DNA from 2 places in the Exiguobacterium sp. LL15 genome. Region 2 is predicted to be linked to the other one. Evidence: a T-box and tRNA genes for the amino acid it is inferred to sense, from the RefSeq annotation. Region 2 holds a T-box; the other holds one or more tRNA genes.

Region 1 (3,419 bases), 570 kb from region 2:
CATCCGGTCCATCGATAACCATTCGAGCGAATTGAGTCCAAAATAGATGAAGAATAACTGAACGATGAATGGCGTTCCGCGAATGACATCAATATAGACAATTGCGATCCCGTTTAAGATTTTTGATGGTGATAACCGCATCAATGCGACGACTAAGCCAATCAGAAAGCCGACGATGACCGCGATGATGAAAATATACAATGTGACTTGAAGCCCTTCCAAGAAAAATGGAAATGCGGTTTTGACCACTTCCATTGGCTATCCCACTCCCTTATCGCCTTGCGACTTATTTCAGATACGTGTCAACGATTTTATCGTATTCACCGTTTTCTTTCAGATTCGCAAGCCCTTTGTTGATTTTCTTCATCAGATCCTCGTTCTCACCTTTTAAGACAGCGATTCCGTAGTTGTCCCCGTTGAGACGGTCTCCGACAAGTTTTAATCCAAGGTTTTGTTGTTTGTTTGCATATGAGATGACAGGATAATCTTCAATCAAAGCAGCAGCGTTACCATTCTTCACTTCTTGGAACATCGCTGGACTGTCATTGAACTGTGTGACTGTAAAGCCCAGTTTATCTGCGTTATCCGTTGCATATTTCGCACCCGTCGTTCCCTTTTTGACGGCTACTTTTTTCCCTTTTAAATCGTTGACAGATTTAATACCATTCTCATCTTCTTTGACGACTAGAATAAGACCAGCTTTGAAGTATGGATCCGAGAATGTGACGACTTTCTTCCGTTCTGGCGTAATACTCATACCGGCAATGGCAACGTCCAATTGATTTGCTTGAAGTGCCGGAATGATGCCGCTAAAGTCCATCGCCTCAAATTGAATCTTGAAGTTCTGATCCTTCGCGATTGCTTTCATGAGATCGATGTCGATTCCTTTGTACGTATCCCCGTCTTTATATTCGAATGGTGGATACGTGACGTCAATGCCGACCTTATAAGTCTTTCCTTCAGACGACTCTTCTTCTTTCGAACCGATGCTACATGCACCAAGTACGAGAACACAGCTCATCAAGAGCGCTAGCAAGATACTCCCTTTTTTCATGTTTGTTTCCCCTCTCCTATGTGTTAAAGATTGTCTACTTCACTTAGTACTTTCCCTGAAGAGTACCCTCTTTAAAACGTATTTTACCAGAAAAATTCTAAAAAGATAAATATTTCTGAATTTTTATTCGTTGTAATCGTTTTCTATTCAGCAATAAAAAAAAGGGCAACCCCCTGCTGGGATTGCCTCCTTCAATCATTTATGCCGCCGAGAGGACTTGAACCTCCACGGTGTTGCCACCACTAGATTCTGAGTCTAGCGCGTCTACCAGTTCCGCCACGACGACGTTGATTTATGATATTAATATAGCGGGTAAAGAACGGAGTTGTCAATCATTTCGCAAGATGTTGCGAACGAACTTCTCGACGACATCATCATACAATGCTGGATCCTCAAAATAGGCCATCGCATGAGCGGCATTTGGAATGACGACGAGCTCTTTTTCCGTTGGACAAGCTTCATACAGCTCATACACCATGTCTGTCGGTACGAATGTATCCGCCCCACCATGGATGAACAAAATCGGTACTTGTGCCTTTTTGACCTGTTTCAGCGCAGATGCTTCACGGAACGTATAACCAGCCTTTAGCTTCGTCAATACGCTCGTCATGCCTAAGAACGGAAAGTGTGGTAGACGGTACATCCGCTTCATCTGATACGCAAGGACTGCATTAACGGACGTATAGGCACAATCAGAAATGATTCCTTTGATTTGTGGTGGGAGTTGTTCGCCACTCGTCATCAATACGGTCGCCCCTCCCATCGATACGCCATGCAGGAATAGTTTCGCCTCCTGTCCGATCCGTTCAATCAGATAGTTCGACCAACTGAGACAATCTTCCCGATCATGCCATCCGAATCCGATGTAGTGACCGTCACTCATTCCGTGTCCACGATTATCGGGCATCATGACATGGAAACCGGCCTGATGGTACAGATAGGCGAATCCGGCTAAATCCGTTCCGACGCCTCCGTACCCGTGCACGAGAATGACGATCCGATTTGACGGAACAGGTGACGGAAGAAAATGCCCGCGTAACGTTAAACCGTCTTTCGCTTCAATCTCGATCCGCTCAAGCGGTTGCTCCTTGATCCATGTCTGACCAGGTTGCATCAATCGGACCATCTCGTCACTTAGATCTCGATTATTCGATAAGAATGGCTTTGGATTCGTAGCGATTGCCATCTCGTAAAAATAATAACTCGCTGCTACTAATCCGGATCCGATGACTCCGATTCCAATTTTTGTTCTGCGACGCATCTGCCCCACTCCTTCTTTCCGTTATAACTCGATCTTCAGTTGAGCAGCATGGTCATCCTCTTCATCCTGCAAGACTTGTTGACGTAATCGCTGTTCTTGTTGCTGACGCCGGTAGGCAAATTCTTGGACGAGCTCTGTACCCGTGAATCCATCTTCTACGAGTTCGCTCAATAAATCTGTTTCTGTCTCGACGACCTCCCCCGGACGTCGCATGACGAGAACATCTCCGACTTGTGCAATCAGCAATTCATCTTCTAGACGAAGTGCATCGTAAAATGGTTCCGGTAACGTCATCCGACGTGTCTCCGGATTGATATGGACGCGTTTATAAACGCCTAATGCTTGAAACTTACGACGTGCCATTGCGTGCTCTCCTTTTTAGTTGAACGTCAGATCGATTCGTGAATCTTTTCCTTGAATACGAACCGTACCCGTCGCTCCATTGATTAACGTCACCTGCGGCGGCTGATGACCGATGTCAAGATCGTATAAGACTGGTAAGCCTGTCTCATCCGCTAGATATTGATACACGTTTAGCCATGTCAGGTCTTCTGTAATCCTTGCAGACGTGCGCCCGAATAAAAAGCCAGCCGCATGGTTGAACCAGCCAGCATACGCCATTTGTCGCAGCGTCCGGTGCACCTCTGCCGAATTCGCTTCAGACACCTCAAAGTACCAGAGTATCGGTTCTCCGTTGATCTCTTCACGCTGGAAACGCTGCACATCTCCATACGGTGTCCCAATCAGATGGCGAATCGTCTCTAGGCACCCACCAAGTATACGTCCGGTCACTTCTGTTCGCTCATCAAGTGCTTTCCATTCCGTCGCTTCCGTTAGCTGAAATAACGAACCTGCTGGACGTTCTTCATCAGTCCATTTGGATTGATAACGATCGGAAGCCCACTGTGTAACGGTTCCTCCAGTTGGCGTCGCAAGTACTCGTCGCCAGGCACTTGTCGTCTCGTCCCATTCTTCACTTCGAAGCTCAACGAAATTCGGACCATGTGCTGTTGCAATTCCCGTCTGAAGCGTCAGACTGAGCAATAGCGTACTGATATCGGAATAGCCAAGCAACCATTTTGTTTGGTAAGTAGCTAGCGTCAA
Region 2 (3,419 bases):
CTTCGTATTGCTCGGAAAAGAATATGCCCACGGTCATTTGATTGGTTGTAAGCGGGACGAAGCGAAGATGTTCCCAAATCAACGACTTGAGTACGAAGCGATTCTTCAGGCGAAAGCACGCGGTCTCGTCGAACAACATCTCGGAGGTGGATATCAAGAACGGGATAGTCTCTTTGAGAGTAAATGCCGTTACACCGGGTACCGTTTATTTGAGTATCATCAAGGAAAATCGATTCTTCAACCAGCCATATACGATCAGTTGTGTATACGATACGGGTCAGATGCTAATTCGGATTATTTTCCGGCTTACCGACAAACCAGTGTCCAAATGGCGACAAGTTAAACAGTAACTAAATGAAGAAGGTGAAACGACTACATCGTGTAGTCGTTTTTTTGATATGCTGAAATCATGATAGATCAATTGAGGGGGATGTGTCTTGAAAAAACGAGGTCTTATTTTTGATATGGATGGGGTCATCTTAGATAGTGAAATCCGCTACTTTGAGGTCCACCAGCAGATGTTCAAAACGTTATCGATTCCGCTCGATCCGGTTCAGTATGCGACATTCATGGGGAAAACAGGAGATGAGATGTGGGAAGAACTTGTCGCGCAACACGAGCTCCCAGAAACAGCGAGTGCTTTACTTGAGGAAGAACATCGCTTGTTTCAAATTCATGCAAAACCAGAGGCGTGTGGTTTAAAAGAGGGAGTCAAACAAGTCATCGAACAAGCGACATCTCTTGGTTACGATATCGGGATCGCTTCTTCGAGTTCGCTTCAAAAAATCGAACGCGTCATCCGTCATTACGAGCTTCCAATCACGCATTACGTCAGTGGGGAAGAAGTCGTGCGTTCGAAGCCGGATCCCGCGATTTTTCGACTTGCGGCATCACGAATCGGGCACGCACCTGAGAATTGTCTCGTCATTGAAGACGCTGCAAACGGGATGATCGGCGCAAAAGCAGCTGGTATGGAAGTGATTGCGCTTCTTGATGACCGGATGCCAGCGCAACGTTTAGAACAAGCAGATCATATTGCGCGATCGCATGCGGAAATTGAGGAAATTTTACGGAAGCGTTGACGCTTGAGGAAGAAACAGATTACACTAGGAAAAGATAGTCAAATGCAGGGAACTGAAGTAGTAGGGGAAAGGTGCCGTCAAGAGAGCTGGTGGAGGGTGCGAACCAGTCGGTAACAACCGTGAACTCGTCAGGGAGCACGATTCGTGAAGTCGTAGTAGCGAATCCGGTCCTTCACACCGTTATCTGTGAATCAAGCGGTCTGTCATAGACAGACAACGTGGGTGGTACCGCGGAAGCCAAACCGGTCTTTCGTCCCTATTCCTAGGGGCGGAGGACCGGTTTTTTTTAGATTAGAGGAGGAAAAGACATGCCGTACAATCATCGCGAAATTGAACCAAAATGGCAGGCGCGTTGGGATCAAGACAACGCCTTCGTCACGACAGAAGATCCAGAAAAAGAAGGGTTTTATGCCCTTGATATGTTCCCGTATCCGTCAGGTGCCGGACTCCACGTTGGACACCCGGAAGGCTACACGGCAACGGACATCCTCGCGCGGATGAAACGGATGCAAGGATACAACGTCTTGCACCCAATGGGTTGGGATGCGTTCGGGTTACCAGCAGAACAATACGCCCTCGATACAGGGAATGACCCACGTGAATTCACAGCGAAAAACATCGAGACGTTCAAGCGTCAGCTGAAAGAACTTGGATTCTCCTATGACTGGGATCGTGAAATCAACACGACGGATCCGAAGTACTACAAATGGACACAGTGGATCTTTACGAAGTTGTATGAAAAAGGACTCGCGTTCGTGGACGAAGTCGCGGTCAACTGGTGCCCGGCACTTGGAACCGTTCTTGCGAATGAAGAAGTCATCGACGGATTATCTGAACGCGGAAATCATCCGGTCGTGCGTGTTCCGATGCGTCAGTGGGTCTTGAAAATCACGGAATATGCGGATCGTCTTCTTGAAGATCTCGATGACCTCGACTGGCCGGATTCTGTTAAAGAGATGCAACGGAACTGGATCGGGAAATCAGAAGGTGCTGAGATCGATTTCACGATTGATGGACATAAAAAACAAGTTACGGTCTTTACGACACGTCCGGACACAATCTTTGGTGCGACGTACCTCGTGCTTGCGCCGGAGCATCCATTCGTAGCTGACATCACGACAGCGGATCACAAGGAAGCCGTCGATACGTACATTTCGCAAGTCCAAACGAAGTCAGACCTCGAACGGACGGATTTAGCGAAGGAAAAAACAGGCGTCTTCACGGGTGCTTTCGCCGTCAATCCAATCTCAGGTGATCGTCTTCCGATCTGGATCGCTGATTATGTCCTTGCTTCTTATGGAACGGGTGCAATCATGGCGGTTCCAGGACACGATGAGCGCGACCATGAATTCGCGAAACAATTCGACTTGCCAATCGTTGAGGTCGTCGCGGGTGGAAACGTCGATGAAGCAGCCTATACAGGAGAGGGCGAACACGTCAACTCGCATATGCTTGATGGTCTTGGAAAACAAGAAGCAATCGAGACGATGATTGCTGAACTCGAAACGAATCAAGTCGGACGCAAGAAAATCACGTATCGTCTCCGCGACTGGTTGTTCAGTCGTCAACGGTATTGGGGTGAGCCAATCCCAGTCGTTCATATGGAAGATGGTTCGATGAAGACGCTTAGCCAAGAGGAATTACCGCTCGAACTCCCAATCATTCCGGAGATCAAGCCGTCTGGTACAGGCGAATCACCACTTGCGCTTGCGGAAGACTGGTTGGATTATACGGATCCTGAAACAGGAATGAAAGGGCGTCGCGAGACGAATACGATGCCACAATGGGGCGGAAGCTGCTGGTATTATCTTCGTTTCATCGATCCGCACAATGAAGAGGCGATCGCGGATCCAGAAAAATTAAAATATTGGCTTCCAGTCGATATTTACATCGGTGGTGCGGAACACGCCGTTCTCCACTTATTGTATGCACGCTTCTGGCATAAAGTCTTGTATGATGCAGGCGTCGTGCCAACAAAAGAACCATTCCAGAAGTTATACAACCAAGGGATGATTCTTGGAGAGAACAACGAGAAAATGTCGAAATCACGCGGTAACGTCATCAATCCGGATGAAATCGTTAAATCGCATGGTGCGGATACGTTACGCTTGTATGAAATGTTCATGGGTCCACTCGATGCATCAGTTGCCTGGTCTGAGAACGGACTTGACGGTGCGCGTCGTTTCCTCGATCGTGTCTGGCGCTTGTTCGAACGGACAGCAGACATTCAAGATGTCGCAGAAGTCGATGCTGACTTCGAACGGACATACCACCAGACGGTCAAGAAGGTTACGGAAGACTTCGCGAACATCCAGTTCAACACCGGAATTTCGCAAC

The links. A T-box is a leader RNA that pairs with one kind of tRNA and senses whether it is charged. The one in region 2 lies ahead of leuS (leucine--tRNA ligase), so its partner is inferred to be a tRNA-Leu.
Region 1: it encodes a tRNA-Leu, which carries the amino acid that the T-box ahead of leuS (leucine--tRNA ligase) is inferred to sense. The anticodon was not compared.

Annotation. Positions count from the first base shown of each region.
Region 1 covers NZ_JANFNX010000001.1:1,102,459-1,105,877, reverse strand. Annotated here, with positions in the region: gene NOM72_RS05440 (amino acid ABC transporter permease) at 1-255, opposite strand, end outside; gene NOM72_RS05435 (transporter substrate-binding domain-containing protein) at 287-1,054, opposite strand; tRNA gene NOM72_RS05430 (tRNA-Leu) at 1,257-1,340, opposite strand; gene NOM72_RS05425 (alpha/beta hydrolase) at 1,383-2,315, opposite strand; gene NOM72_RS05420 (hypothetical protein) at 2,337-2,678, opposite strand; gene NOM72_RS05415 (S66 family peptidase) at 2,694-3,419, opposite strand, start outside.
Region 2 covers NZ_JANFNX010000001.1:536,211-539,629, forward strand. Annotated here, with positions in the region: gene NOM72_RS02610 (GNAT family N-acetyltransferase) at 1-343, shown strand, start outside; gene NOM72_RS02615 (HAD family hydrolase) at 438-1,082, shown strand; T-box leader at 1,121-1,343, shown strand; gene leuS (leucine--tRNA ligase) at 1,391-3,419, shown strand, end outside.